3 regions of the Streptomyces sp. NPDC002055 genome follow, and region 1 is predicted to be linked to each of the others. Evidence: riboswitches for the same ligand, from Rfam matches in the RefSeq annotation. Region 1 holds a riboswitch; each other region holds the start of a gene.

Region 1 (9,643 bases):
CTGTGCCTCATGTGCATCGCAGCGATGAAGGAGCTGCAGATAACCCGGAACGATCTCCTCCAGCGCGACGGGGAGCGGGTCCGCTTCCGTGCCGGCTCGGACTGCGTCGTCACCTCCCTGACCCTGCACGACCCGTACACCGGCAGAACGATCGACTGGACCAAGTCCCGCGCCATCGCCGTCCAGATCGACCACGTCATGCCGCTCTCGTACGACTGGCAGCTGGGCGCCGCCCGCTGGCCGGAGGGCAGGCGCCAGGCCATCGCCAACGATCCGCTGAACCTGATACCGGTCGACGGACCGGCCAACAGCGCCAAGCGCGACTCCGGCCCCGCGTCCTGGCTCCCGCCGAACAAGCGCATCCGCTGCTCCTACGCGGTGCGCTTCGCCCAGGTGTCGCTGAAGTACGACCTCCCGGTGACGCCGGCCGACAAGCGGATGATGCTGCGGCAGTGCGGCGGGTGACCCGGGCACGCCGGACCCGGTGAGCGGCACCCCGGGTGCCGGTGCGCCCGGCGTCCGGCACCGGGCTTCCCGTCCGGTACTGCCCCGGATCCGGCACGGCCCCCGCCCCGACCCGGCGGAGCTCCCTGAGCCGGCCCGGTCCGAGTACCGCCCGGTGCCCGGTGCCCGGACTGTCCCGTGCCCGGACGTACCACCCCGTGCCCGGTCCGAGTACCGCCCCCGTGCCCGGTCCCCGGACCGGCCCCTGCACCGGTACCGGGCGTTCCGGACGGGCCGCGTACCCAAGTGACCGCGGAATCGTTGGTCGAATCAGTGGCTACGGTCCCGCGGACTCCCTAACATCGATCAACGCCGGATCGATATGCCCGCTCGTCGCACGCCACCTCCCTCATGGAGGGTTTCGCCCGCACGCTGTGCCGATCTTTGCCGGGAGGCTTGATGCTGCCGTACCGCCCGAGGAACCGCCGGACCGCGCTCTCCGTGACCGCCGCCGCACTGCTCACCGCGTCCCCGCTGCTCACCGCCTGCGGCAGCACTCCGCACCCCGGGGCCGCGGCCGTGGTCGACGGCGACCGGATCACGGTGTCCCAGCTCCAGGACACGGTGGAGGGCGTACGGGAGGCGCAGCGCAAGGTCCCGCAGTCCGCGCAGCTCATCCAGGACACCGGGCAGCTCAGCCGGGCCACCCTGAACAGCATGATCTTCGACAAGGTGCTGGCCCGGGCGGCCGAGGACGCCGGGATCGCGGTCAGCCGGCGCGACATCCAGCAGGCGCAGACCGCAGCCGAACAGGGCGCGGGCGGCGCGGCGCGGCTGCGGGCCCTCTGGCTCCAGCAGTACGCCATCGGCCCCGGCCAGGTGACGGACACCGTCCGCAACCAGCTGGTGATGGACCGGCTGGCGCGCTCGCTCGGCGTGGAGCCCAACGACCCGAAGGGCCAGAGCAAGCTCGGCCGGGCCCTGCAGCGGGCCTCCGCCACGATGGGCATCGACGTCAATCCGCGCTACGGCACCTGGGACGAGAAGAAGGTGCTGCTCGGCACGGTGAAGGAGAGCTGGCTCCGCAAGGCCCCGCCGGCCCCCGCCGAGCCGGCCTGACGCCGCACCGCCGCAGCCGCCGCAGCCGCCGCAGCCGCCGGGCCCCGGGTCACCGCACTGCGGGCCCGTGGCCCCCGGACCGCACCGGCCCCCGGACCGCACCGGCCCCCGGACCGCACCGGGCCCCGGACCACCAGCCATCGGGCCCGTGGCCCCCGGACCACCGCACGCACCGGGACCGGGGAACGCAGAGACCGGGGAACGCAGGGGCCGGGGGGAACGCAGGGCCCGCGGAGCACCCGTGCCCGAGGGCGCACCGCGATCACCGGGCACCCGGCCCGGCCCCGACCGGGGGCCTGGCGCCCCCGCCCGGTGGGTTACGTTCGACGCGTGACTGCAGATGCCCCCGGCCGAATCGTCCTTCTCACCACCAGCCACCGGGTCGCCCCCGGGCTGCTGTCCTGGCCCGCCTGGCAGGTGCTGCACGGCGCCGACCGGGTGCTGTGCGCCGACCCGGCCCACCCGCAGCTGCCGTATCTGCGCGAGGCCGGGGTCATGGTCGAGGAGGCGGCACCGGACGCCCAGGAGCTGGTCGACGACAGCGCGGGCGGCCGCACCCTCGTCGTCATCCCGCCTGGTGAGGGCGACGCCCGGCTGACCGACGGGCTCGCCCGGCTCGCCGGATCGGGGCGGGTGCAGATGCCCGACCTGGAACTGCTCCCCGCCTCCTACGACCTGCCGGGCGCCCGCCTCCTGGACCTGGTGCAGGTCATGGACACCATCCGGGCCGAGTGCCCGTGGAGCAGCGCCCAGACCCACGAGGGCCTGGCGAAGTACGGCATCGAAGAGGCCTACGAGCTGGTGGAGGCCATCGAGGCGGGGGACCGCGAGGAGCTCCGGGAGGAGCTGGGCGACGTCCTGCTCCAGGTCGTGTTCCATGCGCGCATCGCGCAGGAGGACGCGGAGGAGCCGTTCTCCATCGACGACGTGGCGGGCACCATCGTGGAGAAGCTGATCCACCGGCACCCCCATGTCTTCGGGACGGAGACCGCCGAGAGCGCCGAGGACGTCAAGGCGCACTGGCGCCGCACGAAGGCCGCCGAGAAGCAGCGGGAGTCCGTGACGGACGGCATCCCGCTGGGGCAGCCCGCGCTGGCCCTCGCCACCAAGCTGGCCTCCCGGGTACGGACGGCGGGGCTGGAGGTGGCCGCGCCGGTGTCCGTGGGCGGCGGCGATCTCGGCGAGCGGCTGCTGTCCCTGGCCGTCCGGGCGGAGGCGGAGGGCGTCGATCCGGAATCGGCGCTGCGGGCGGCGGCCCGCGCCTACCGGGACGCCATCCGGATGGCCGAACAAGTCGACTGACCCCCCGCGACCCGGGTACTCGTCCGATATGTACCAGCAGCTGAGCTCGGACATCGCACTCCGGGACTACCTGGTCGGCATCGCCCCGCTGGTGGTCGGAATCATCGTGGTGATTCTGCTGATCGGGGCCGTGTGGCTGGGTTACCGCATCCGCTCGCGGGAGCCCGACCCGCCGCAGCAGCCCCAGCCGCGCGGCGGTGCCTGGGAGACCCAGGGCGAACACCGGAGCGGGGAGGCCCCGCCCAACCACGGGCCCGGCCACCAGGACGTGGCCCGGCCGCGCACGGATGTGTCCGAGTACCGCGAAGGGGACGAGGTCCCGCGGGACGGCATCCGGCACATGCCGTACGAATTCGGCTCCGGGTCGCGGACCAAGGACGACGGGGAGCCCCGGAAGTGGGACCACGGCGGCAGCGGCCACGGCACGGGATGACCCGGCGCGCGTGACGCGCCCGGACGGCACGCACGCCCGGCGGGACCCCGGCCGCCTCGGGCCGCGGGCCGGGGGAGAGCTGCGCCCGTGGGCCGACGGCCCACCCGCCCGACGGCCCGGTGGGAGCGGCACATCACATCACCCCACCGTTGACGGGGCATCAGCGGCATCGCGAGACTGCCTGCCATGGCGATCTTCGGGCAGGGCGGGCAGCGCAGGCGGACCGGGCAGGGCGGCTTCCGGCGGCAGGGCGTACTCCGGGCGGCGGCCGCGGCCGCACAGCAGCTGACCCGGCCCGACGGCCACGGGCGCGGTGCGCTCGCGGCGTTCGGAGTGCTCTCCGCGGCCGACCTGGTGGGCGTGAACAGCAGCCCGCGTGGCCTGCGCCGGGCCGCGAAGCCGCTGCTCATGCCCGCGCTCGCGGTCCATGTGCTGCGCCGCCGCCCCGACACCTCCGCGCCGGTCCCCAAGGCTCTCGTCGCCGGACTCGCCTTCGCCGCCGCCGGTGACACGGCGCTTCTCTTCGACGAGCACAAGCCCGCCTTCCTCCTCGGAATGGCGGCGTTCCTGGGCACCCAGGTCAGCTACACCGCGGGCTGCACCGGACTCGGCGCACTCCGCGGCATCGCGCGGAAGCCCTGGCCGGCGGTCGGCTGTCTGGCGGGCTGGGCCGCGGTGAACGCCGCCCTCGCGCCGACCCTCGACAAGCAGCTGCGGCTGCCGGTGGCCGGCTACAGCCTCGCGCTGGTCGCGATGACGGTCACCGCGCTCGGCGTGGGGGGCCGGGTCGGTGCGGGCGCCGCCGCCTTCCTGGGCTCGGACCTGCTGATCGGGCTCAAGGAGGCGGGCCGGGAGGTCCCCTCCCAGGAGGTGCTGATCATGGCCGGGTACCTCCTCGGCCAGTACCTCCTCACCTCCGGCTGGCTGGAGCACCACGACGCCCGGCAGACCGCGTAACGTCCTCCGGCTCCCAAGCCTCCCAAGCCTCCCAAGCCTCCCGGGGATCCCGGCCCCGGCTCCCGGGACACCGGCCTCCGGCCGTGGCTCCCAGGACCCCCGTTCCCGGCCCGGCTCGCAAGGCCCCGGCTCCGGCGTCCCCGCGGACGGGGCGGCGGGGCCTCCCGGCCGGGCGGTTACGGTGGAGCGTGCCCCAGGAAAACCCCGATCCGACCCCGGACGCCACCGCCCCGGACGCCTCGACTCCGGACGCCACCGCCCAAGACGCCACCGCCCCGGCCCCCGAGACCTCCGCCGCTCGGGCCCAGGACGCCTCGGACCCGGACTCCCCGCCCCAGCTCTTCGGCTGGGAGTTCGCCGCGGACCCGTATCCGGCGTACGCCTGGCTGCGCGAGCACAGTCCCGTGCACCGGACCGCGCTGCCCAGCGGCGTCGAGGCCTGGCTGGTGACCCGGTACACCGACGCCCGGCAGGCCCTCGCGGACGCCCGGCTCTCCAAGAACCCCGTCCACCACAGCGAGTCCGCCCACGCCAAGGGCAAGGTCGGCATTCCCGGCGAGCGCAGCGCCGATCTGATGACCCATCTGCTCAACATCGACCCGCCGGACCACACCCGGCTGCGCCGCCTGGTCTCCAAGGCCTTCACCCCGCGCCGGGTGGCGGAGTTCGCGCCCCGGGTGCAGGAACTGACCGACCGGCTCATCGACGGCTTCGCCGGGAACGGCTCCGCGGACCTCATCCACGACTTCGCCTTTCCCCTCCCCATCTACGCCATCTGCGACCTGCTGGGCGTACCGGCCGAGGACCAGGACGACTTCCGCGACTGGGCCGGGATGATGATCCGGCACGGCGGCGGACCGCGCGGGGGAGTGGCCCGCTCGGTCAAGAAGATGCGCTCCTACCTGGCCGAACTGATCCACCGCAAACGGGCGGAACCGGGCGACGACCTCATCTCCGGCCTGATCCGCGCCAGCGACCACGGTGAGCACCTGACCGAGGGCGAGGCGGCCGCGATGGCGTTCATCCTGCTGTTCGCCGGCTTCGAGACCACGGTGAATCTCATCGGCAACGGTATGTACGCGCTGCTGCGCCATCCCGTTCAACGGGAGCGGCTGCAGCGCTCCCTGGCGGCCGGCGAGACGGAGCTGCTCGCCACCGGCGTCGAGGAGCTGCTGCGCTACGACGGCCCCGTCGAGCTCGCCACCTGGCGCTTCGCCACCGAGCCGCTGACCCTCGGCGGGCAGCGGATCGCCGCCGGGGAGCCGGTGCTGGTGGTGCTGGCCGCGGCCGACCGCGATCCGGAGCGCTTCGACGCGCCCGGCACCCTCGACCTCGCCCGCCGCGACAACCAGCACCTGGGCTACGGCCACGGCATCCACTACTGCCTGGGCGCACCGCTCGCCCGGCTGGAGGCGCAGACCGCGCTGGCCACCCTGCTGCGCCGCCTGCCGGATATGCGACTTGCGGTGGAAACAGATGAATTGCGGTGGCGTGGCGGGCTCATCATGCGGGGACTGCGGACCCTTCCGGTGGAGTTCACCCCTACAGGAAGTGAAGGTTTGTCAACTACGTGACCAATACGTGATCTCGGCTACATCGTCTTGTGACTGCCGTGGGCCGCCGCTACTTTCAAGCGGTCCCCCCACGGCTCCCTGTCACTCGCTCGAAAGGCAACCGCATGCGTTCCGGGAACGGTCGACACCGCCGCCCCCGCCAGGCACCCGCCATCTTCGTCACCGTCGGCATGACCGGCGCGGGCATCGCGATGCCGCTGCTCGGGGCCACCGGCGCCCAGGCGGCGGACGCCGATACCTGGGACCGGGTCGCCCAGTGCGAGAGCGGCGGGCTGTGGAGCGCCAACGCCGGCAACGGCTTCTATGGCGGCCTGCAGTTCACTCAGGAGATGTGGGAGGAGCACGGCGGCCGGGACTACGCGCCGCGCGCCGACCTGGCCAGCCGCTCCCAGCAGATATCGGTGGCCGAGAAGATCCTCGCCGAGCGCGGGCCGGAGGCCTGGCCCAGTTGCGCCACCAACGCGGGGCTGCAGGAAGGGGGTGAGGCCCCCGATGTCGACCCCGGCAGCACCGAGCCGCCGGGCCCGCTGGAGTCCCTGCTGCCGCTCGACCCGGAGTACTCCGACGGCGCGTCGTCGTCCGACGGCGCCGACGACGACGCGGACCGTGCGCAGAGCGACGACGCCGATACCGACAAGGGCGACGGCGAGCAGCGCGAGGACGAGAAGAGCGGCGACGGGAAGAGCGGCGACGCGGACGGCGGCAAGAGCGGCGACGACAAGGCCGACGCCGACCGGTCCGACGAGGGCGACGGCGCGTCCGGCGGGAAGGACGGCTCGGGCCAGGGCGGCTCGGACCGGGACGGCTCGGGCAAGGGCGGCTCGGACCAGGGCGGCGAAGGCGCCGGCCGGCACCGTGGCGCCCCCGCCGACGAGCAGGAGTCCGGGGACGGGGAGCGCGACGGCGGACGGCACGCCTCACGCGGTGAGGACCGGGCCGACACGTCCGCGGACGGCCGGTACACCGTCCAACCGGGTGACAGTTTGTCGGATATCGCTCAGGAGTACGCCCTTCCCGGTGGTTGGAGCGCGCTGTACGCGTCGAACGAGGACGTCGTCGGCTCCGACGCGGACATGATTCGCCCAGGCCAGGACCTCGATCTGAGCGATTCCGAAGGGTAGTTCGAGCCCTTTCCGCCCGTTGTGGGTGCGTGAGAGAAGCATCTCATCGGCCCAACGCGCCTGTCTGGACGGCCGGATGTCCCTGTACCCGCCCTCACCTGCGGTGATGTGAGTGACGGGCGGGCAGGGAGGGGTTCGGTGGGCGGGATGTCGCACTTTGAACCCACGGGGCCGGTGTGCTTACCGTCGTGTCCGCTCGCCACCGCGGGCGCCTTCGACCGTCACGCCGAATCCTGCCGGCGGCCGGAGGGAATCGTCGCGAAAGCGCCGTAGGCAGGAGCGGGGGACCCAAGGTAAGTGCCGGACACGTCCGTTGAAGGATGAACGGGCCGACCGGCTAGGGGTGAAGCCCGGTGCGCAGGCACCGGGCCGGGCACTCACAGCCCGAACCCGACAGCTCACCTCGCAGGCGTCGGTGAGGAGACCGTTCCATGCTGCTTTCCGGCAAGAACAAGCATCGCCGTCCGTCCAAGGCCGTCCGTATGGCCGCGCTCGCCGGTCTGGCGGGCACCGCCGTGGCCGCCCCGCTGATCGGCGCCACCTCGGCCTCCGCCGCCTCCGTGGACACCTGGGAGAAGGTCGCCCAGTGCGAGTCCGGTGGCAACTGGTCCATCAACACCGGTAACGGTTACTACGGTGGCCTGCAGTTCTCCCAGTCCAGCTGGGCCGCCGCGGGCGGCACCCAGTACGCCCCGCGCGCCGACCAGGCCACCAAGGAGCAGCAGATCGCCGCTGCCGAGAAGCTGCTCGCCCAGCAGGGTCCGGGCGCCTGGTCCTGCGCCGGGGCCGGTGGCCTCACCGCGGGCGGCCCGGCCGCCGGTGTCGACACCGGCTCCTCCTCCGGCGGCGGCGCCGCGGAGGACCGCGGTGCCCCGGAGCACGCCGACCGCAGCGACCGCCCGGCCGCGGCCCCGCAGAAGCAGGCCGCGCCGAAGGCCGTCAAGAAGGGTGACGGCGAGTACAAGGTCAAGTCCGGCGACACCCTCGGCACCATCGCGAAGGCCGAGGACGTCAAGGGCGGCTGGAAGAAGGTCTACGACCTGAACAAGGACATCGTGGACGACGCCGATGTGATCTACCCGGGCCAGCGGCTCCACCTGAGCTGACCCGCCTCCCGCCGCCCGGCCCCGGCCGGGCGGCGGGCCACCCCCGGCCGAGCGCCCTGCCCCCGGACGCGCCCGGCCGGGGCGTGCTTTGCGGGCCTATGGGCGCCTTTTTGTCTCGTCGGGCGGGCAGAGGCCGACCGATGCGGCCGGTCCGGTTAGGCTCGTGGCGCAGCGCCACTGAGGCACTGCGAATCTGCGTCACACCCATGAAGGAGATGCTCGTGCCGTCCATCGACGTCGTCGTAGCCCGGGAAATCCTCGACTCGCGAGGCAACCCCACGGTCGAGGTCGAGGTCGGCCTCGACGACGGCAGCACCGGTCGTGCCGCCGTCCCCTCCGGTGCCTCCACCGGAGCGTTCGAGGCCCTCGAGCTCCGCGACGGAGACAAGAGCCGCTACGGCGGCAAGGGTGTCGAGAAGGCCGTCCTCGCCGTCATCGAGCAGATCGGCCCGGAGCTCGTCGGCTACGACGCCACCGAGCAGCGGCTGATCGACCAGGCGATGTTCGACCTGGACGCCACCCCGGACAAGTCCTCGCTCGGCGCCAACGCCATCCTCGGCGTCTCGCTCGCCGTCGCGCACGCCGCCTCCGAGGCGTCCGACCTGCCGCTCTTCCGGTACCTCGGTGGCCCCAACGCCCACCTGCTGCCGGTCCCGATGATGAACATCCTCAACGGCGGCTCGCACGCCGACTCCAACGTGGACATCCAGGAGTTCATGATCGCCCCGATCGGCGCGGAGTCCTTCTCCGAGGCCCTGCGCTGGGGCGCCGAGGTCTACCACACGCTGAAGTCCGTGCTGAAGGAGCGGGGCCTGTCCACCGGCCTCGGCGACGAGGGCGGCTTCGCCCCGAACCTGGACTCCAACCGTGAGGCCCTCGACCTGATCGTCGAGGCCATCAAGAAGGCCGGCTACACCCCCGGCCAGGACATCGCGCTCGCGCTCGACGTCGCCGCCACCGAGTTCTACAAGGACGGCGCGTACGCGTTCGAGGGCAAGTCGCTCTCCGCCGCCGAGATGACCTCCTACTACGCCGAGCTGGTCGCCGCGTACCCGCTGGTCTCCATCGAGGACCCGCTGAACGAGGAGGACTGGGAGGGCTGGAAGACCATCACCGAGCAGCTCGGTGACAAGGTCCAGCTGGTGGGTGACGACCTGTTCGTCACCAACCCGGAGCGCCTCTCCCGCGGCATCGAGAGCAACACGGCCAACGCCCTGCTGGTGAAGGTCAACCAGATCGGCTCGCTGACCGAGACCCTGGACGCCGTCGAGCTGGCCCAGCGCAACGGCTACAAGTGCATGATGTCCCACCGCTCCGGCGAGACCGAGGACGTCACCATCGCCGACCTGGCCGTCGCCACCAACTGCGGCCAGATCAAGACCGGCGCCCCGGCCCGCTCCGAGCGCGTCGCCAAGTACAACCAGCTGCTGCGCATCGAGGAGATCCTCGACGACGCCGCGGTGTACGCGGGCCGCTCCGCCTTCCCGCGGTTCCGCTTCCAGTAGGACGCGCCACGGCGGGGCCGCCGCACACGGCCCCGCCCGGCATCCGGACGTCCCCGTCCCCGGTCCCGTACCGTGGCCGGGG
Region 2 (9,643 bases), on a different contig from region 1:
CAGATGGATCCAGCCCCATCCGGTCAGGTCGTACTCGAAGACGTAGTTCCGCGTGTTGACGAAGACCTCGTCGTTCGCGATGGCGGCAATGCCCGCGAAGAGGGTCATCAGCCCGCCGAAGACCATCATCACCCCGGCGAAGGTGACCCATCCGGACACGAAACCACTGGTGTCGGAGCTTCGGGCAGCACTGCCCGCCCGGGCCCCGTGAACATGGCCGGTCATGGTGGCTCCTTTACAAGGATCAGCCTGGCCGTCGGCGGGATTCACCCGATCGGCGGTCCTTGATTCCACGGTCACACAACCGGGCGTTCCGGGCATCTCGGCTCCGACCTCCGCGATCGCCGGCACAGCGCCCCTCCGGCACCCCGGTGGAGCGGTCCGGGCACCGCGCCCGGAACCGGCGCGTCATGCCGTGCCGTCGGGCCCGCCGGCCGGGCTCAGCACCCGGTGCGCCGGGGCGTCCTCGCCCCGGTGGAAGGTCAGCCGGCCGTCCTCCACATCGATCCGCAGGCTGGTGTGCGGCCGCAGATTGCCGTCGAGCAGCATCCGGGAGAGCCGGTTGTCCACCTCGCGCTGGATGGTCCGGCGCAACGGCCGGGCACCGTACTCCGGCTGGTACCCCTGGTGGGCGAGCCAGTCGACGGCCTTCGCGGAGATGTCCACCGCCACGTCCTGGGCCCGCAGTCGGCGCCGGGTCTCGTCCAGCAGCAGGTTGGTGATCTCCTGGAGCTGTTCGTCGGCGAGCCGGCGGAAGATCACGATCTCGTCGATGCGGTTGAGGAACTCCGGCCGGAAGTGCTCCCGCAGCGGGCGCAGCGCCCGCTCGCGCCGGGCCTCCTCCTCGGCGTCCGCGTCCCCCGCGCCGAACCCCGGCGCGCCGCCCCGGCCGCTGATCGCCTCCGAGCCCAGATTGCTCGTCATGACGATGACGGTGTTCTTGAAGTCGATCGTGCGGCCCTGCGAGTCGGTGAGCCGCCCGTCGTCGAGCACCTGCAGCAGGATGTTGAAGACGTCCGGGTGCGCCTTCTCCACCTCGTCCAGCAGCAGGAGGGAGTACGGGTTCCGCCGCACCGCCTCGGTGAACTGCCCGGCCTCCTCGTGACCGACGTATCCGGGGGGCGCGCCGACCAGCCGGCTGACGGTGTGCCGCTCCTGGTACTCGCTCATGTCCAGGCGGATCATCCGGTCCTCGCTCGCGAAGAGCGCCTCGGCCAGTGCCCGGGCGAGTTCGGTCTTGCCGACGCCCGTGGGCCCGAGGAAGAGGAAGCTCCCGATCGGACGGTCCGGGTCGGCCAGCCCGGCCCGGGACCGCAGCACCGCGTCGGCCACCGCCGCCACGGCCTCGTTCTGCCCGACGACCCGGTGGTGCAGATGCTCCTCCAGGCTGAGCAGCCGGTCCCGCTCCTCCTCGGTGAGACTGCTGACGGGGATGCCGGTCTGGCGGGACACGACGCCGGCGATGTCCTCCATCGTGACCTCGTCCACCTGGCCGCGCTGGTGGCCGCCGCTGCCGATGCGGCCGTCCAGATCGGCGATGCGGTCGCGCAGTTCGGTGGCCCGCTCGTACTGTTCGGCGGCGACCGCCTGGTCCTTGTCCCGGGCGAGCTGCTCGGCTTCGCGCTCCATGGCGCGCACGTCGGTGCCCCGGGTGGCGGACCGCAGCCGGACCCGGGCCCCGGCCTGGTCCATCAGATCGATCGCCTTGTCGGGCAGGTACCGGTCGGGCAGGTAGCGGTCGGAGAGCTCGACGGCCGCGAACAGGGCCTCGTCGGTGTACCGGACCTGGTGGTGCGCCTCGTAGCGGTCGCGGAGGCCGCGCAGGATCTCCACGGCGTCCGCGGTGCTGGGTTCGGGGATCAGGACGGGCTGGAACCGGCGGGCGAGCGCGGCGTCCCGCTCGACGTAGCGACGGTACTCCTCCAGCGTGCTCGCGCCGACGACATGGAGCTCCCCGCGGGCCAGCGCGGGTTTGAGCATGTTGCCGGCGTCCATGGCCCCGCCCTCGGAACCGCCGCCCGCGCCGACGACGGTGTGCAGCTCGTCGATGAAGACGACCAGCTGGTCGGAGTGGGTGCGGATCTCGTCGATGAGGCCGGTGAGCCGCTCCTCGAAGTCCCCGCGGAAACGGGTGCCGGCCACCACCCCGGAGAGATCGAGCTGGATGACGCGGCGGCCGACGAGGATGTCGGGGACGTCGCCGTCGGCGATCCGCTGGGCCAGGCCCTCGACGATGGCGGTCTTGCCGACCCCGGCCTCGCCGATCATGACGGGGTTGTTCTTGCCCCGGCGCGCGAGCACCTCGATGGTCTGCTCGATCTCCTCGTCGCGTCCGATCACCGGGTCGATCCGGCCCTCGGCGGCGAGCTCGGTGAGATCCCGGCCGTACTTGTCGAGGTTCGGGGTGTTCCGCTCCTCCGGTCCGGGGCGCGGCCCGGGCGTACCGGGCGCGCCCGTGAAGCCGTCCCGGGACCCGGCGGGCGGCGAGAAGTGCGCGGCGTTGAGGATCTGGCCGGCCGTGGAGTCGCGGTTCGCGGCCAGCGCCACGAGCATGTGCTCCGGACCGATGTACGAAGCACCGGTGGAGCGCGCGATCTCATGGGCGTCGAGCAGGGCGCGCTTGACCGCCGGGGTGACGGCGATCGAGGTGCGCGGCGGGCCGTTCCCGGCCTGCTGGTCGATCTCCGCGGCGAGCGCGTCCGGGTCCGCGCCGGCCCGGGTGACCATGCCGCGGGTCGGCTCGGTGGAGAGCGCGGCCCGCAACAGGTGCTCGGTGTCGAGATCGGAGCTGCCGTGCCGGGCGGCGTAGGTGGCCGCGGCGGAGACGAGCTGCCGCGCGGGGCCGCTCATCATGCGGCTGAAGTCGATGCGCCGCGCGTCCGGCGGCTGCCCGGGCTGGCCGCCGCCGAGAAAGTGCGAGAAGAAGTCTCCGAGGGGGTCCGGGCCGTGGTCCTCGGGACCCTGCTGGCCGTCGGTCATGGGTATCCGTCCCCGTGGTCCGGCCGGACCGGGCCACGCCTGTCTCGGTGCGCGTGCGGCGGTCGGACACGGTCCCGCAGGCCCGGCGTACAACGGACCGCCGTAACCCCACCTGCCCCAATTTAGACGATATGGAGGGAGTGTGCCGGGCCCGGGCGGAGGCGGTGCCCCGGGCCCGGCCGGCAGCCGGAATGACTCACTCCGGCGCTCTCGGTCGTGGCCGACCCCGTAGTCGCGGTCGGCGGGGAGGCGCGGCGGCCGTCCCGCGCAGGGCCCGGCCTGGCCCCGTCCGTATCGTGCGGCCGGTGCGGCGCGGGTTCCGGAGCGAGTGGGTCCGGCACATCGCGCCCTCCGGCCGGCTCCCCTCCGCGCGGTGCCCGGCACCCTCCGGGCTGCCCGGAAGGTGACCCCTCCGGGCATCGGCGCAACCTGCATGAGCACCCACCTGTCACACCGTCAACTCCACTGCGCAGAAGCGGAATTGGGGATACCGGGAGCGCTGCGAAGTGGCGGCTGACGATGCCCAACTTCACGCTGCTCAAAGCCCGTTACCGGAGGTATTCACACCGCCCGGCGGGCCCGGATCGCCCAATCGGATGAGAGTGAAGAAGTTCACAGAAGGCCATTTCGGCTCTGAATTACGGTGGTTGATGACGCAGGATCCATAACCGACAACAAGCCCCCGCCAACCGAGGCGGGGCGATCCGGATGGACGCCGAGTCCTGCCGCCGTCCGGATGTACCGCGAACACCCAACTTCGGCAGGAGCGGGAGACCCAAGTACGACCGAGCCATGAAGGTGATGGCTCTTGGGGTGAAGCCACGTCATGTGGCCGGGCAACTTCGCCGGCCCGAACCCGACAGGTCATCTTTCGCAGGCGGATGACGAAGGGCTTCCGCATGTCTGCGCGTACACGCATTCCTGCGCTCATATCCCGTGCCGGAACCACCTCGGTTCTCACGGCCGCCGCTCTCGCCGGCTCGACGCTGATACCCGCTGCCGCGCCCACCGCGGAAGCGGCCACGCCGGCCGGCAAGGCCCTGAGGATCGCGGCCTCCAAGAAGGGATCCCCCTACCGCTACGGTGCGGTGGGCCCGCACCGGTTCGACTGCTCCGGTCTCACGCTGTACTCGTTCAAGCGGGTGGGCAAGAAGCTGCCTCGCACGGCGGCTGCCCAGTACAACAAGACCCGCCATGTCTCGGTGCGCTCCCGGAAGGCGGGTGACCTGGTCTTCTTCCACTCGGGTGGCGGTGTCTACCACGTGGGCATCTACGCGGGGAAGGGCAAGATCTGGCATTCGCCGAAGCCCGGGAGGACGGTGCGCAAGGAGCGGATCTGGACCCGCAGCGTCTGGTACGGGCGGGTCAAGTAGGGCCGCCCCCGCCGCTCGGCCTGACCGGCTGAGGGGGTCCGGCCTGCCGTGCCGGCCGGAGCGCCGTGCCGTCGCAGGCCGAGGTGGTGGGGCCGGGTCCAGGGGATGGGCCCGGCGTCGCCACCGGCCATGCGGCGGCAGGCGTCGCGGATGGTCCCGTCGCGGGCCGGAGAGGGAAATTCCGCTAGTCCCGGATACTCCGTTCCGTTTCCCCGATCGGACCGTGATCGGGCCGTACGCGTCCCGGTATCGCGCCCCGTACGGATATCCCGTCGCCAATTCCGGGCGGGGTGATGCACGGGACACCGGCCATGACCGACCCGGAGAAGTGGTCGTGGCCGGTGTTTTCGCCCCTGCATTCCGGACCGGCGCAGCCGCCGGTCATTCGTGCCGTATCGCGGAGTGATCGAGTGATGACGGCGCGCGGTTTTCGCTTCGGATATGAGGTCACCGTGCGCCGGTGTTTTTCGATGCGTCACGCGGTGAAGTCCGGCTCACCCGCCGCAGCGGAACTCTGACCGGAAAGCGTCGGTTTCGGTGCGGCCGGCGGGCACTCTGTCGGAGCGTTGCCCGTCGAGCGGGATCGGTGTGCGGTGTGCGGTGTGCGGTGGGCGTGAACGGCGTCGGCCCGGACGGCCGTCCGGCCCGACCGGAATGTCGGCCTGCACGGAACCGGAGCCTCGGCGTTGGGCACCGCAATTGGTGCACAGCCAGCCGCCCTTGGGGCTCTGCTGCATCGGTGCACCGCACTGCGGGCACTGGTTGCGGATCTCCGCCGGATCGATCCTCACGGCAGCCTCCTGTCGCCTGTCGTCGTCCATCGGGTGAGAAGACGCTCCGTGGAGCCCGTAGGAAGTGCTGCCCCTCGATCGTGACGCGAACGCGGGCCGAGAAGGGGAACATCCGGCCGGGGAACGATCCCGCGCACGCTTTCGGCCACGTGCCGGTATCCGGCCGATGGGCCCCGCCCGCCCCGGGAGACGCGGTCTCAGCTCCCGGGCACAGGGGCCGAAGGGAGCGGAACGGCCAGCAGCTCCGCGACCCGTCGCGCCGTCGCGGCATCCCGCGCGGCGGTGAACGGGACGACGCCCTGCGCCATACGGAACGGCTCCCCGCGCGCCGTGAGCGCGGTCCCGCCGGCCTCCTCGACGAGCAGCACACCGGCGGCGTGGTCCCAGGGGTTGTCCCAGGTGTAGGCGACCGCGTCCAGTTCGCCCCGCGCCACGTCCAGGTAGTCGCACCCCGCCGAGCCGCTGGCGCACGCCTTCACGCCGTGCTCCGGGGCCAGTTCGTAGAAACGGTGCTGCTGTTCGGCGGTCAGATGGGCGGGCCGGGCGCTCGCCACCTGCAGGACGTCGTTGCTCGCGGCCGGGCGCAGCCGCAGCGGCGCACCGTCGAGCAGCGCCCCCTCGCCGCGTCGTGCCACGGCCGTCAGGCCCGGCACCGGCAGATGGGTCCACGAGGCCAGCAGTTCGCCGTGGCGCGCGACGGAGACCAGGGTGGCGAACTCGGGCAGCCCGCGCACGAAGTTGGCCGTCCCGTCGATCGGATCGATGATCCAGACCGGGCCGTCGTCGTGCAGGGAGTCCAGCAGACCGGGGTCGGCCGCCACCGCCTCCTCGCCGATGACCAGCGAGCCGGGGGCCATCGAGCTCAGCGCCTCGGTGAGCCGCTCCTCCACGTTCCGGTCCGCGACCGTGACGAGATCCAGGGGGCCTGCCTTCTCGCTGATGTCGGCATCCGACAGCCTGCCGAAGCGGGAGAGCACCTCCTCGGCGACCACGGTCCGGATCAACTCTTCCACCGCACCATACGTTCCAGAGCCGAACATGCGTCCATCTAACGCGATCGGTGCGCACTGCCTTGCGGCGGGTCGGTACCGGCGGATGCCGTGGTCGTCGCGGGCCCGAGGCGGCGGGGAGGGGGCCTCCGGGTGCCCGGCGTCCGTCCTCGCCGAGGGGGCGACGCTCGGCGAGGTGCGGTTCCCGGCGAGGGGGTCGGCCTGGCAGGGGCGCGTGACGAGAGGGGTCAGTCCTCGACGCGGGACACGGGGGGTGGGGGGTTCTCTTCCTCGGGCGGGCTGACCCAGCCGCAGATGCCGCAGACGTAGCGGTTGTGCAGCCCGTCTATCTGTGCCCCGCAGCCGGGGCACGTCGTGGTCCAGTAGGGCTCGCCGCTCAACGTTGTGCTCCGCAGTTTCCGCACAGCCAGCCCCCACTGGGGCTCTGCTGCATCTGGCCGCCGCACTGGGGGCACTGGTTTCGCAGCTCTCCCGGATCGATTCTCACATTCTTCTCCCGTCGTTCTCCGTCAGATGAGAGCCGATGCGAGGCGCACAGGTTCCCCCTTTCACTCATCTTTGGCTAGGGATTCACGCTCAGTAATTGAATGTCCGAGGGGATTGGTTGCGGACTCAACCGATGCTTGTGAAGCGGACGGTGATATTCCGGGGAGTCGGGAGTCGGGAGTCGGGGGCGGTCCGGAGGGCGGGAATCGTGCCGACGGGAAATGGGTCACCCGATTATCCGGAGTGCGCGCGGGGCCTGTCATCGTTCTGCGGGTGGAGTGTCGCCACGATGAGTGCGCGAGTTCCGGCCATTCCGAACGGTGCATCCGGCCAGTCGTGTGCAATCGGCGCCGACGGGGCGCGGCTGGTGGCCGCGCGCGGCGTCCGTCCGTGTCGCCGGAGCCCGCCCGGGCTTCCGTTCCCACGGGCATGGTCGCGGGCATGGGTGCGGGCGCGGGCACGGGCGCCGGGGCGTCTCCTGCCCGGACGGGTGGGTGCCCTACCGGCTCCGCCATCCCTGCCAGCGCTCCACGGTCACCAGGATCACGGGGCCGTCGGGGGGATTCCTTGCGTACTGGGGGTACTTGGCCCGCAGCGGGGCCAGGGCCGGGTGGAGGCGTGGCGCGGCCCCCGGTGGGCGATCCGGCGGGTCCTCGATGCGGGCCGTGCCGTCGGCCCGGACCCACCACAGCGCGCCCCAGTCCTCGTCGTACGCGTCGGCCAGGAGGCAGACGGCGGGGTGTGCCCTGATGTTGGCGAGCCGTCGCAGCTCATGGGTCCGCTTGGGTTTGTGGTCGACCGCCGTGACCACCGTGTCGTCCCACAGGGCGAAGGTCACCGGTACCAGGTGCGGACGGCCTTCCGGGCGCACGCCGGCCAGCCGGGCGACCCGGGCGTCGGCGAACAGCCGCCTGGCCTCGCCCTCGTTCATCCGGGGCATCGCGGGCCCGCCCTCTCCCGGCGGTCCGACGCGTCGGCCGCCACGCCCCTCCACGGGCGCACGACTCCCGGGCGTCCGGCCGCCGCGCCCCTCCGCGGGCGGACGTCTCCGGACCGTCCGGCCGCCGTTCGCCCGCCCGGCGGGTGTGGAAGTCGAACTTCCGGAACGGCGGGGCGGGTCCCGTGCCCCCTGGGTGCCATGCCTCCACCATGACGCCGGCCCGCGGGCCGTGCAGGGGGTGAATCGGCCGAGGTTCGGGTGCGGTCCCCGCGGATGCGCGGACGGCAATGGCGGGCGGTCGGCGCCGCGGCTGCCGCGATATCCCGCAATCGGGGCAAAAGGTGCAAATATCTCGGTATGGGTTGGGAGGATGTTGCCGACGAGCTCTATGGGCTGCCGCCCGAGTCCTTCACCGAGGCCCGGGACGAGGCGGCCCGCGCCGCCCCGCGTGGCCAGGCGGCCAGGATCCGGGCCCTGCGCCGGCCGACACTCGCGGCGTGGGCGGTCAACCTGCTGGTCCGCGGCGAACGGGAGCAGGTGGAGGCGGTGCTCGGGCTGGGGGAGCAGCTGCGCCGGGCCCACCGGGACCTGGACGGACGGCAGTTGCGCGACCTCTCCCAGCAGCAGCACCGACTGGTCGCCGCCCTCTCCGAACAGGCCCGCCGGATCACCGCCGAGGCCGGCCGCCCCGTGCCGGACGGGGCGCTGCGCGAGGTGGAGGCCACCCTTCAGGCGGCGCTGGCCGACCCCGACGCGGCCCGTGAGCTGGCGGCCGGGCGCCTGACCAGGGCCTTCGCCCCGGTGGCGGGCTTCGGTCCGGCGGACGAAGCCACCGTGTACGCGCTGCGCCCGCCCGGGCGGGAAGCCCCCGGCCGCACCGGCCCCCAGGGCCGTGCCGACAGCCCCGCCGAAGGGCGCGCCGGACCGGGCCGGGCGACGCCCCGCGGGAAGAAGGCGGCAGAGGTGGAAGCGACGGGGGCGGGGGAGCCGGCCCCGGTGACCGATCTGACGGAACGCAGCCGGCAGCGCGAGCGCGCCGAACGGGAACGGAGCGAGCGACGGGACCAAGCCCGCCGGGATGCCGAGCACCTCCGGCGGGAGGCTCACGCGCGGGCCGACGAGGCGACCGCGGCGGAACGCGGCCTGGCCGATGCGGAGGACCGCTTCCACCGGGCCCAACGGCACGTGGAGGAACTGACCGAGCAACTGCGGCAGGCCAGGAGCGACCTGTCCGCCGCACGGAGGGAGCGGCGCGCGGCGGGAGCCCCGGCCGAGCGGGCCAGGGACGCGGCGGAACGGGCCAGGGTCCGCGCCGAGGAGGGGGCGGCCGAGGCGGAGCGGGCGAGGAAGCGCCCGCCGGGCCGGCCGGCCGGGCGCGGACGCCGCGGGACCTGACCCGTCGCGGTGCCGGACCGCCGTGAGTCGCCCGGCCGAGTGCGGAGTCCCGTGCGGTCCCCACCGTTCACCGGCGGCCGGAACAGCCCGGAGCCGGCCGGGAGGCGCCGCCTTCGCCTCACGGCTGCCCGTGCGCCGTGCGGACCCCGCCGGGCACCCGGAGAGAACGCGTCAGCGCGGTCAGCCGGGCGGTGGCCGTTCCGTACGGTGTCCCGTCCGGGTGCAGGGTGAGGGACGTGACGATCGAACGGTCGCCCGCACCGACCGTTCCGGTGTGAATGCGGGGAGGAGCGCGGCGAGCGCCAGGGTGGCGAACGCCCGGTGCCCGGTACGCCGTCGGTCGGGGGTGAGCTGCACGGAGGTCCACTTTCCGCGGGGGTTCGGGGGCGCGGTCTCCGGGGCCGGGCCGGAGGCCGGAAGCCCGTTCGGCCCTGCACCGTAGGCCGGGAACGGATGGTCCGGACCTGCGAACTCCGAGGTTCCGGACCGCTGCCACCCGTGCCGCCCCGACCTCCCGTCGGCCTGCCGCCAACCTCCCGTCGGCCTTCGGTCGCCGGGCGGCGCGGGCCGCGCCGCCCGTACGGCGGTGCGCGCGCCCGCTGTTCGAGGGCCGGCGCGTCCGCCATCCGGGTGGCGTCAGGGGGAATGCCTCGCTAGTGGGAATATCTG
Region 3 (9,643 bases), on a different contig from region 1:
ACCGCCTCGCGCAGCGCCGCGGCCAGCGCCCGGCCGCCGTATCCGCCGTCCGGAGGGCCGTCGTCGCCGACCCAGGGGATGGCGGTGACCACGACCGCGTCGCAGAGGTCGTCGGCCAGTGCGGCGGAGAGCGCGGCGCGGAAGTCGTCCGGGGTGGCGCCCGTGGTGAGGTCGCGCGGCGGGAGCGGGCGGAGCCGCTCGGTCAGACAGGCGTCGTAGGTGAGCAGGCCCAGCGATTCGGAGTTGCCCAGGATCGCGACCCGGGGGCCGTCGGGCAGCGGCTGCCCGGCGAGCAGCAGCCCGGCGTCGGCCAGTTCGGTGACGGTGTCGACCCGGATCACCCCGGCCTGCCGGAGCAGCGCGGAGACGGTGCCGTCCGGGATCCGGGTGGTGGGTACGGCGTGGCCGGTGGGCGCGCTGCCGCTGTGCCGGGCGCCCTTGACGACGACCACGGGCTTGACCATGGCCGTGCGCCGGGCGAGCCGGGTGAACTTCCGCGGGTTGCCGATGGACTCCAGGTACATCAGCGCCACATCGGTGTTCGGGTCGTCGTGCCAGTACTGGAGGAAGTCGTTGCCGGAGACGTCGGCCCGGTTGCCGGAGGAGACGAAGGTGGAGATCCCGACGTGGCCGCCGCCGCGCCGGTGCAGTCCGGAGAGGAGGGCGATGCCGATCGCGCCGGACTGCGTGAAGAGGCCGAGCCGCCCCGCGGGGGGCAGCTCGGGCGAGAGGGAGGCGTTGAGGCGTACCCCGGGGTCGGTGTTGAGCACGCCGAAGGCGTTGGGCCCGATGATCCGCATGCCGTACGAGCGTGCCTGCCGCACGAGTTCGCGCTGCCGGTCGCGGCCCTCCGGCCCGCTCTCCGCGTAACCGGAGGAGACGACCACCAGCCCCTGCACCCCGTGCTCGCCGCAGTCGGCGACCACCGCAGGCACGTGCTCGGCGGGTACGGCGACGACGGCGAGGTCCACCGGCTCGTCGATGTCCTTCACCGAGCGGCGGGCGGGGACGCCCTCCAGCTCCGTGGTGCCGTCCGGGAAGGCGCGGTTGACGGCGTAGGCGCGGCCGGTGAAGCCCCCGTCGAGGAGGTTGCGCAGCACCGAGCGGCCGACACCGCCGGGGCGCCGGCCGGTTCCGATGACGGCGACCGAGCCCGGGCCGAGCAGCCGCTGCACGGAGCGGGCCTCGGCCCGCTGCTCCCGGCCGCGCTGCACGGCGAGCGACCGGTCGGTGGGTTCGAGACCGAACTCGAGCCGGACCACCCCGTCCTCGAAGCTGCGCTTCTGCGTGTACCCGGCGTCGGTGAACACCTTGATCATCTTGGTGTTGGCGGGCAGCACCTCGGCGGCGAAGCGGCGGATGGCGCGCTCGCGGGCGACCGCGGCGATGTGCTCCAGCAGCGCGGAGGCCACGCCCCGGCCCTGGTGGGCGTCCTGCACGAGGAAGGCCACCTCGGCCTCGTCGGCGGGGGCGGACGCCGCCATGCCCCGCTCGTCGATCCGGTCGTACCGGACGGTGGCGATGAATTCCCCGCCCACCGTCGCCGCCAGGCCGACCCGGTCCACGTAGTCGTGGTGGGTGAACCGGCGCACATCGCGATCGGAGAGCCGGGGGTACGGTGCGAAGAAGCGGTAGTACTTCGACTCGTCCGAGACCTGCTCGTAGAAACTCACCAGGCGCTGGGCGTCATCCGGAGTGATGGGCCGGATCTGTGCGGTGCCGCCGTCACGCAGCACGACGTCGGCTTCCCAGTGGGTCGGGTAGGCGTGCTCCGACGGCAGTTCCATGGCCCAAGCCTACGGGCGCAGGGCCGCGGGGAGCACCGGAAGTGCCGTGAGAGACTGGCCGCGTCTGGTCTAGACAACTGTCCCATCTGAAGACCGCCACGACCCGAAGGGCAACACCATGGTTGAGCGCCGCGTCACTGTCGGCTGGGCCGAGGGCCTGCATGCCCGGCCCGCTTCGATCTTCGTTCGCGCGGCGAACGCCTCCGGCGTCCCCGTGACGATCGCCAAGCCCGACGGCACCCCGGTCAACGCCGCTTCGATGCTGGCCGTGCTGGGACTGGGTGCCCAGGGCGGCGAGGAGATCGTCCTCTCCTCCGAGGCCGACGGTGCCGAGGCCGCTCTGGACCGGCTGGCGAAGCTGGTCGCCGAGGGGCTGGAGGAGCTCCCGGAGACCGTCTGACCCCGGCCGCCCCGGTGGGCGGCCCTGCGGGTGTCCGGCGCGCGGCCGCCGCGGGAAGGGACACCGAGCAGACCGCCGACGTGCGGGCCGCCACCGTGCGGACCGCCGGGCCGTGCTGACCGCCGGGAAATGCCGTGCACGGCCGGGCCGTGGTGAACCTCTCGGAGGGGCGCCGCGGCCCGGTCCTTTTTCCGTTCCCGCTCTCGTTCCCGCTCTCGTTCCCGTTCCCGCTCTCGTTCCCGTTCCCCGTTCCCCGTTTCCCGTTTCCCGTTTCCCGTTCGACAGGGAATGCGCGGACCGAATTCCCGCCCGCCGTTACCGGAATTCTGTTAATTCCCCGCGCTCAGCGTGTTGACGGGTTGTTTCGGATTTCTCACCGGAAAGGGCCGGCGCAGCCGGTAGGCCGCCAGGGACCGTTCGGCGTGCGCGGCCATCAGCGCGCGGGCCCGGTCCGCGTCACGCCGCGCCACCGCGTCGGTGACCGCCCCGTACTCCTGCCAGGACTCGGCCCTGCGGACCGGCGGATGGGCCGCGTACACCCAGGTGACCTTGCGGCGGACCTGAGTCAGCAGCGAGGCCAGGCTGGGGCTGCCGGACGCCTGGGCGAGGGTCTCGTGGAACCAGTCGCCGAGCGGCCGCAGATCCGCGGTGTGCCCCCGGCGGGCCCGCTCCTGGCCCAGCCGGACCAGTCCGCGCAGCACCTTGAGATGGGCCTCGGTGCGGCGCTGGGCGGCGCGGGCGGCGCCCAGCGGTTCCAGCAGCACCCGCATGTCGAGGAGGTCGGCCGCCTCCTGCGCGGTGGGCTCGGCGACACAGGCACCGGCGTGCCGGCGCGTGGTCACGAACCCCTCGGACTCCAGCGTGCGCAGGGCCTCCCGGACCGGCACCCGGGAGACGCCGTACCGGCGGGCGAGCACCTCCTCGGTGAGCCGGCTGCCGGGCGGGTGCGCACCGGAGACGATGTCGTCCCGGATCGCCTGGCACACCGCGTGCGCCGGAATTCCCTTACCGGCCGTCGGCAGCGTATTGCCGTTCACCGTCGCCCCCGCATGGCCCGACCTCCTGTGAAAGGTGAAGGGCGAAGCACAATTCGGCGCCGCCCCGTTCAGGAACTCTATGGCAATGCGGAGGCGTTTCCGACGCGTACGGCCGGACCGGCGCTGACTTTTGGACAGACCGGACCGGCGTTGCTCTGCGGCCCGGCGGCAGCCGGAGGCTTCAGAGGCTGAGGCCGTGCGACCGGAGGTAGGCGATGGGGTCCATGTCCGAGCCGTAGTCGGGCGAGGTACGGGCCTCGAAGTGCAGGTGCGGGCCAGTGGTGTTGCCGGTGTTGCCGGACAGGCCGATCTGCTTCCCCGGGGTGACCGTCTCGCCCACGGAGACGCCGACGGAGGACAGGTGGCCGTACTGGGTGTACGTGCCGTCCTTCATCTTGATCACCACGTTGTTGCCGTAGGCGCCGCCCCAGCCGGCCTCGACGACCTCGCCCGCGCCGACGGCGTGGACGGAGGTGCCGGTGGAGGCGTGGAAGTCGATGCCGGTGTGGCTGCCGGAGGACCAGGCGCCGCCGGAGGCCTGATAGCCGGTGGAGACGCCGCCCTCGACGGGGAGGACGAAGGTGTTCAGACGCTTGCGCTCGGCCTCGCGGGCGGCCCGCTCCTTGGCCTCGCGCGCCTTCTCGGCCTTGGCGGCGGCCTCGCGCCGCGCCTCGGCGGCCCGCTTCTTGGCCTCGGCCTCGGCCTTGGCCTTGGCGGCGGCCGCGTCGGCGGCCTCCTGCTGGGCCTTCGCCTGGGCATCGATGGTGTCGGCGAGGCTGTCCCCGGCGACGATCGCCTGGCGCAGCCCGGTCTCCTCGGGCGCCGGGGTCTCCCCGGGCGCGGCGAGCGCGGGCGTGGCGACCGAGGCGACGGCGCCGGCGGTGGCGAGGGTGGCTATGCCTGCGATGTTCGCGCCGGAACGGGCCATGCGGCTCGGACGGCGGTGTTTCCCGGTGGCACGGGTGAACGCCATGGGGCGGCGTACTCCTTTCCTTCCTTCTCGCCTACCGGGTTAGCTGACGGGTTCGGAGCAGGAAGGTCTCCTACGGACCCCTCGTAAGAGGCGTCCGATTCACCCCAGGGACTGCGCACGGGTCCCCGGCTCCCCTGGCTCGCGCCGTACGGGGACTCGGCGATGACTGTCCGGTGCCGCGGGTGCGGCCGGTGTCCGACCGAACAGCCGGACCGACGCTAAACGGGACATCTTTCAATCGCCAAAGAAATGCCGATCTTTGTTGCGCACACCACAGGAGAACACTCGCCCTCACCTACAAAACGGGCATACGACCGAACCCCGGCGCCGTACCCGGCACCGGGGTTCGCTGTCGTGTCACGGCCCGCGGGAACGGACCGACGCGGCGTCAGCCGCCCCCGGGGACAAGCCCCTTGGGGCAGCCGCGCCACAACGGGCCCGGCGGACCGGCGGGTTGGGACCCGCCTTCCCCGCCTCCGGGCCCGGGACGGCTCAGCCGCCGACCACCTTCACCTCGCCGATGCCGAGCGCGCGCACCGGCTCCTCGATCTGCGAGGCGTCGCCCACGAGCACGGTGACCAGCCGGTCCACCGGGAAGGCGCTGACGGCCGCCGCCGTCGCCTCCACGGTGCCGGTCTCGGCGAGCCGGGCGTAGAGCTGCGCCTGGTAGTCGTCCGGCAGGTGCTGCTCCACCTGGTCGGCGAGGGTGCCGGCGACGGCCGCGGCCGTCTCGTACTTCAGCGGCGCGACCCCGACGAGGTTCTGCACGGCGACGTCCCGCTCGGCGTCGGTCAGGCCCTCGGCGGCGAGGGTGCGCAGCACCTTCCAGGCGTCGTCCAGGGCCGGGCCGGTGGAGGCGGTGTCCACCGAGCCGCTGATGGCCAGCAGTGAGGCGCCGGTGCCGTCGGGACCGGAACGCAGCACCTGGCCGAAGGCCCGCACGCCGTAGGTGTAGCCCTTCTCCTCGCGCAGCACCCGGTCGAGCCGGGAGGTGAGGGTGCCGCCGAGGCAGTAGATCCCGAGCACCTGGGCCGACCACACCCGGTCGTGCCGGTCCGGGCCGATCCGGCCGATCAGCAGCTGGGTCTGGACGGCGCCGGGCCGGTCCACGATCACCACGCGGCCGGTGTCGTCGGCGGTCACCGGCGGGACCGGGCGCAGCTCGGCGGGGCCGCCGGTCCAGGCGCCCAGGGTGTCGCCGAGCACCGCGGCGAGGTCGGTGCCGGCCAGGTCGCCGACGACCACCGCGGTGGCGGTGGCAGGCCGGACGTGCGCCTCGTAGAAGGCCCGGACGGCCGCGGCGTCGATGCGTGCGACGGTCTCCTCGGTGCCCTGCCGGGGGCGGGACATCCGGGACGAGGCCGGGAAGAGCTCCTTGGAGAGCTCCTTGGCCGCGCGGCGGGCCGGGTTGGCCTGCTCGTGCGGGATCTCGTCCAGCCGGTTGGCGACGAGCCGCTCGACCTCGCCGTCGGGGAACGCCGGGGCGCGCAGTGCGTCGGCGAGCAGCCCGAGCGCCTTGGCCAGCCGGGAGGCGGGGACCTCCAGGGAGACCCGGACGCCGGGGTGGTCGGCGTGCGCGTCGAGCGTCGCGCCGCAGCGCTCCAGCTCGGCGGCGAACTCCTCGGCCGTGTGCTTGTCGGTGCCCTCGGACAGCGCCCGGGCCATGATCGTGGCGACCCCGTCCAGCCCCTCGGGCTCGGCGTCCAGCGGGGCGTCGAGGTTGATGTCGACGGCCACCACCTGCTGGCCGGGCCGGTGGCAGTGCAGCACCGTGAGGCCGTTGGGCAGGGTGGCGCGCTCGGGGGCCGGGAAGGCCCACGGCTTGGCGATGCCGCCCTGCGGCTGGGGGTGGAAGGTCATGGTGGCGTCGGTCACCGGTCCGCCTCCTCGTCTGCAGTGTCGTCGGCGGGGGTGCCGTCGGCGGTGTCGTCGGCGGCGGGGGCGGTCGGCTCGTAGACGAGGACCGCGCGGTTGTCCGGGCGCAGCCGGGCGGCGGCCACGGCCTGCACCTCCTCGGCGGTGATGTCCAGGACCCGCTGGACGGCGGTCAGCGCCAGCTGCGGGTCGCCGAACAGCACGGCGTAGCGGCACAGCTGGTCGGCGCGGCCGCCGACGGTGGCGAGCTGGTCCAGCCACTCGCGCTCCAGCTGGGCCTGGGCGCGCTCCATCTCCTCGGGCGTCGGCCCCTCCGCGGCGAAGCGGGCGAGCTCCTCGTCGACGGCGGCCTCGATGGCCGGCACCTCGACGCCGCCGGAGGTCTTCACGTCCAGCCAGCCCAGCGACGGCGCTCCGGCCAGCCGGAGCAGGCCGAAGCCCGCGGCGACGGCCGTGCGGTCGCGGCGGACCAGCCGGTTGTGCAGCCGCGAGGACTCGCCGCCGCCGAGCACGGTCAGCGCCAGGTCGGCGGCGTCGGCCTCCCGGGTCCCGTCGTGCGGCAGCCGGTAGGCGGCCATCAGGGCGCGGGCGGGCACCTCCTCCTCGACAACCTCGCGCAGCTGCCCGCCGAGCACGTCGGGCAGCGAGCCGTCACGCGGCGGCTGCTTGCCGTCGTGCCCGGGGATGGTGCCGAAGTACTTCTCGATCCAGGCGAGCGTCTGCTCCGGGTCGATGTCGCCGACGACGGAGAGCACCGCGTTGTTCGGCGCGTAGTAGGTGCGGAAGAAGTTCCGCGCGTCCTCCAGCGAGGCGGCGTCCAGGTCGGCCATCGAGCCGATCGGGGTGTGGTGGTACGGGTGGCCCTCGGGGTAGACCATCGCGGTCAGCTTCTCGAAGGCGGTGCCGTACGGGACGTTGTCGTAGCGCTGGCGCCGCTCGTTCTTGACGACGTCGCGCTGGTTCTCCATGCTCTCCTCGTCCAGCGCGGTGAGGAGGCTGCCCATGCGGTCGGCCTCCAGCCAGAGCGCGAGCTCCAGCTGGTGGGCGGGCATGGTCTCGAAGTAGTTGGTCCGCTCGAAGCTGGTGGTGCCGTTCAGGGAGCCGCCGGCGCCCTGCACCAGCTCGAAGTGGCCGTTGCCCGGGACGCTCGACGAGCCCTGGAACATCAGGTGCTCGAAGAGGTGAGCCAGACCCGTACGGCCCTTGACCTCGTGGCGCGACCCGACGTCGTACCAGAGGCACACCGCGGCGACCGGGGTGAGGTGGTCCTCGGAGAGCACCACCCGCAGGCCGTTGGCCAGGCGGTGCTCGGTCGCTGTCAGGCCGCCGGAGCCGGCCTGTTGCGTGGCCGTGTGACCCATCGGCATGTACGTCCCTTCGATCGCTGGGGGGAGAAATGCTGCCACTGTATGCAAGCGCGGTGACGCCTGGCGAAGTTCCCGCACGACCGGGCCGCTACGCTTCCGCGATCGGCGCGTGTCGGGTAACCGGACGCTGATGTTCCATTCCTGGTGTCCAACGTACGGTGCACCGGCCGGCGCCGTGACGCGCTGGGTTCCCCGGCCGGCCCGCCGGGGCGCACGCCCCCGCAGCGGGCCGGGTACCGCCGCGCCCCGGCCGGGTCGTGGAACGCGCTGTCGGTCGCGGGGTCCACAATGGTCCGCGTCAGCACCCGCTCAGGCAGTTCTAAGGAGCAGCAGCCGAGATGGCCCGCCGCAGTACGAAGACCCCGCCGCCCGACGACTTCGAGGAGCGCATCCTCGACATCGACGTCGTGGACGAGATGCAGGGCTCCTTCCTGGAGTACGCCTACTCGGTCATCTACTCGCGCGCGCTCCCCGACGCCCGCGACGGGATGAAGCCCGTGCACCGGCGCATCGTCTACCAGATGAACGAGATGGGCCTGCGCCCGGAGCGCGGGTACGTGAAGTGCGCGCGCGTCGTCGGCGAGGTGATGGGTAAGCTCCACCCGCACGGCGACGCGTCGATCTACGACGCCCTGGTCCGCATGGCGCAGCCGTTCTCGATGCGGCTGCCGCTGGTCGACGGGCACGGCAACTTCGGTTCGCTGGGGAACGACGACCCACCGGCCGCCATGCGTTACACCGAGTGCCGGATGGCCTCGGCGACCTCCCTGATGACCGAGTCGATCGACGAGGACACCGTCGACTTCACGCCGAACTACGACGGCCAGGAGCAGGAACCGGTCACCCTGCCGGCCGCCTATCCGAACCTGCTGGTCAACGGCGCGTCCGGGATCGCGGTCGGCATGGCGACCAACATGCCGCCGCACAACCTGGGTGAAGTGATCGCCGCCGCCCGCCACCTGATCAAGCACCCGGGCGCGGACCTCGAGACGCTGATGAAGCACGTCCCGGGGCCGGACCTGCCGACCGGCGGCCGGATCGTGGGGCTGAACGGCATCCGCGACGCCTACGAGACGGGCCGCGGCAGCTTCAAGATCCGCGCGACGGTCGCGGTGGAGGACGTCACCGCCCGGCGCAAGGGCCTGGTCGTCACGGAACTCCCCTTCACGGTGGGCCCGGAGAAGGTGATCTCCAAGATCAAGGACCTGGTCGGCTCGAAGAAGCTCCAGGGCATCGCGGACGTCAAGGACCTCACCGACCGGGCGCACGGGCTGCGCCTGGTGATCGAGATCAAGAACGGCTTCAACCCCGAGGCCGTACTGGAGCAGCTCTACAAGCTGACGCCGATGGAGGAGTCCTTCGGCATCAACAACGTGGCGCTGGTGGACGGCCAGCCGCTGACGCTGGGCCTCAAGGAGCTGCTGGAGGTCTATCTGGACCACCGCTTCGAGGTGGTCCGGCGGCGCAGCGAGTTCCGGCGCACCAAGCGCCGCGACCGGCTGCACCTGGTCGAGGGCCTGCTGATCGCGCTGATCGACATCGACGAGGTCATCAGGATCATCCGGTCGAGTGAGAACTCCGCGGAGGCCAAGCAGAGCCTGATCGCCCGCTTCTCGCTCAGCGACATCCAGACCCAGTACATCCTGGACACCCCGCTGCGCCGGCTGACCAAGTTCGACCGGCTGGAGCTGGAGTCCGAGCGCGACCGGCTGGGCGAGGAGATCGAGAAGCTCACCCGGATCCTGGAGTCGGACGCGGAGCTGCGCAAGCTGGTCTCGGCCGAACTGGGCCAGGTGGCGAAGAAGTTCGACACCGACCGGCGGACGGTGCTGCTGGAGTCGGCGGGCGCGCCGGTCACGGCGGTACCGCTGGAGGTCGCCGACGACCCGTGCCGGGTGCTGCTGTCCTCCACCGGGCTGCTGGCGCGCACGGCCGGCTCCGAGCCGCTCGGGGACACGGGCGGCAAGCGCGTCAAGCACGATGTGATCGTCTCCGCGGTCCCGGCCACGGCCCGTGCGGACGTGGGCGCGGTGACCTCGACGGGCCGCCTGCTGCGGCTCCCGGTGATCGACCTGCCGATGCTTCCGGAGACCGCCGGCGCCCCGAACCTCGCGGGCGGCGCTCCGATCGCGGAGTTCCTGACGCTGGAGGCGGACGAGACGCTGGTCTGCCTGACCACGCTGGACGAGTCCTCGCCCGGCCTC

What was found. A riboswitch is a leader RNA that binds a small molecule or an ion and turns the genes downstream of it on or off. The one in region 1 is predicted to bind cyclic di-AMP.
Region 2: another riboswitch for cyclic di-AMP. It lies ahead of ABT112_RS01105 (C40 family peptidase); the one in region 1 lies ahead of ABT112_RS06275 (transglycosylase family protein).
Region 3: another riboswitch for cyclic di-AMP. It lies ahead of ABT112_RS03425 (M23 family metallopeptidase); the one in region 1 lies ahead of ABT112_RS06275 (transglycosylase family protein).

Annotation. Positions count from the first base shown of each region.
Region 1 is NZ_JBEOXS010000007.1:157,942-167,584, forward strand. Features, by position in the region: partial or broken gene ABT112_RS06240 (HNH endonuclease family protein) at 43-465, shown strand; gene ABT112_RS06245 (SurA N-terminal domain-containing protein) at 904-1,563, shown strand; gene ABT112_RS06250 (nucleoside triphosphate pyrophosphohydrolase) at 1,894-2,865, shown strand; gene ABT112_RS06255 (DUF6479 family protein) at 2,894-3,298, shown strand; gene ABT112_RS06260 (lysoplasmalogenase) at 3,485-4,255, shown strand; gene ABT112_RS06265 (cytochrome P450 family protein) at 4,444-5,829, shown strand; gene ABT112_RS06270 (transglycosylase family protein) at 5,934-6,950, shown strand; cyclic di-AMP (ydaO/yuaA leader) riboswitch at 7,206-7,377, shown strand; gene ABT112_RS06275 (transglycosylase family protein) at 7,382-8,056, shown strand; gene eno (phosphopyruvate hydratase) at 8,272-9,561, shown strand.
Region 2 is NZ_JBEOXS010000001.1:242,257-251,899, forward strand. Features, by position in the region: gene ABT112_RS01095 (DUF7144 family membrane protein) at 1-225, opposite strand, end outside; gene ABT112_RS01100 (ATP-dependent Clp protease ATP-binding subunit) at 409-2,979, opposite strand; cyclic di-AMP (ydaO/yuaA leader) riboswitch at 3,718-3,874, shown strand; gene ABT112_RS01105 (C40 family peptidase) at 3,879-4,352, shown strand; gene ABT112_RS01110 (hypothetical protein) at 4,664-4,870, shown strand; gene ABT112_RS01115 (inositol monophosphatase family protein) at 5,341-6,156, opposite strand; gene ABT112_RS01120 (hypothetical protein) at 6,381-6,533, opposite strand; gene ABT112_RS01125 (TIGR03668 family PPOX class F420-dependent oxidoreductase) at 7,139-7,579, opposite strand; gene ABT112_RS01130 (hypothetical protein) at 7,937-8,974, shown strand.
Region 3 is NZ_JBEOXS010000004.1:111,865-121,507, reverse strand. Features, by position in the region: gene ABT112_RS03440 (bifunctional acetate--CoA ligase family protein/GNAT family N-acetyltransferase) at 1-1,787, opposite strand, end outside; gene ABT112_RS03435 (HPr family phosphocarrier protein) at 1,906-2,187, shown strand; gene ABT112_RS03430 (GntR family transcriptional regulator) at 2,517-3,224, opposite strand; gene ABT112_RS03425 (M23 family metallopeptidase) at 3,406-4,197, opposite strand; cyclic di-AMP (ydaO/yuaA leader) riboswitch at 4,211-4,369, opposite strand; gene ABT112_RS03420 (M16 family metallopeptidase) at 4,690-6,057, opposite strand; gene ABT112_RS03415 (M16 family metallopeptidase) at 6,069-7,439, opposite strand; gene ABT112_RS03410 (DNA gyrase/topoisomerase IV subunit A) at 7,778-9,643, shown strand, end outside.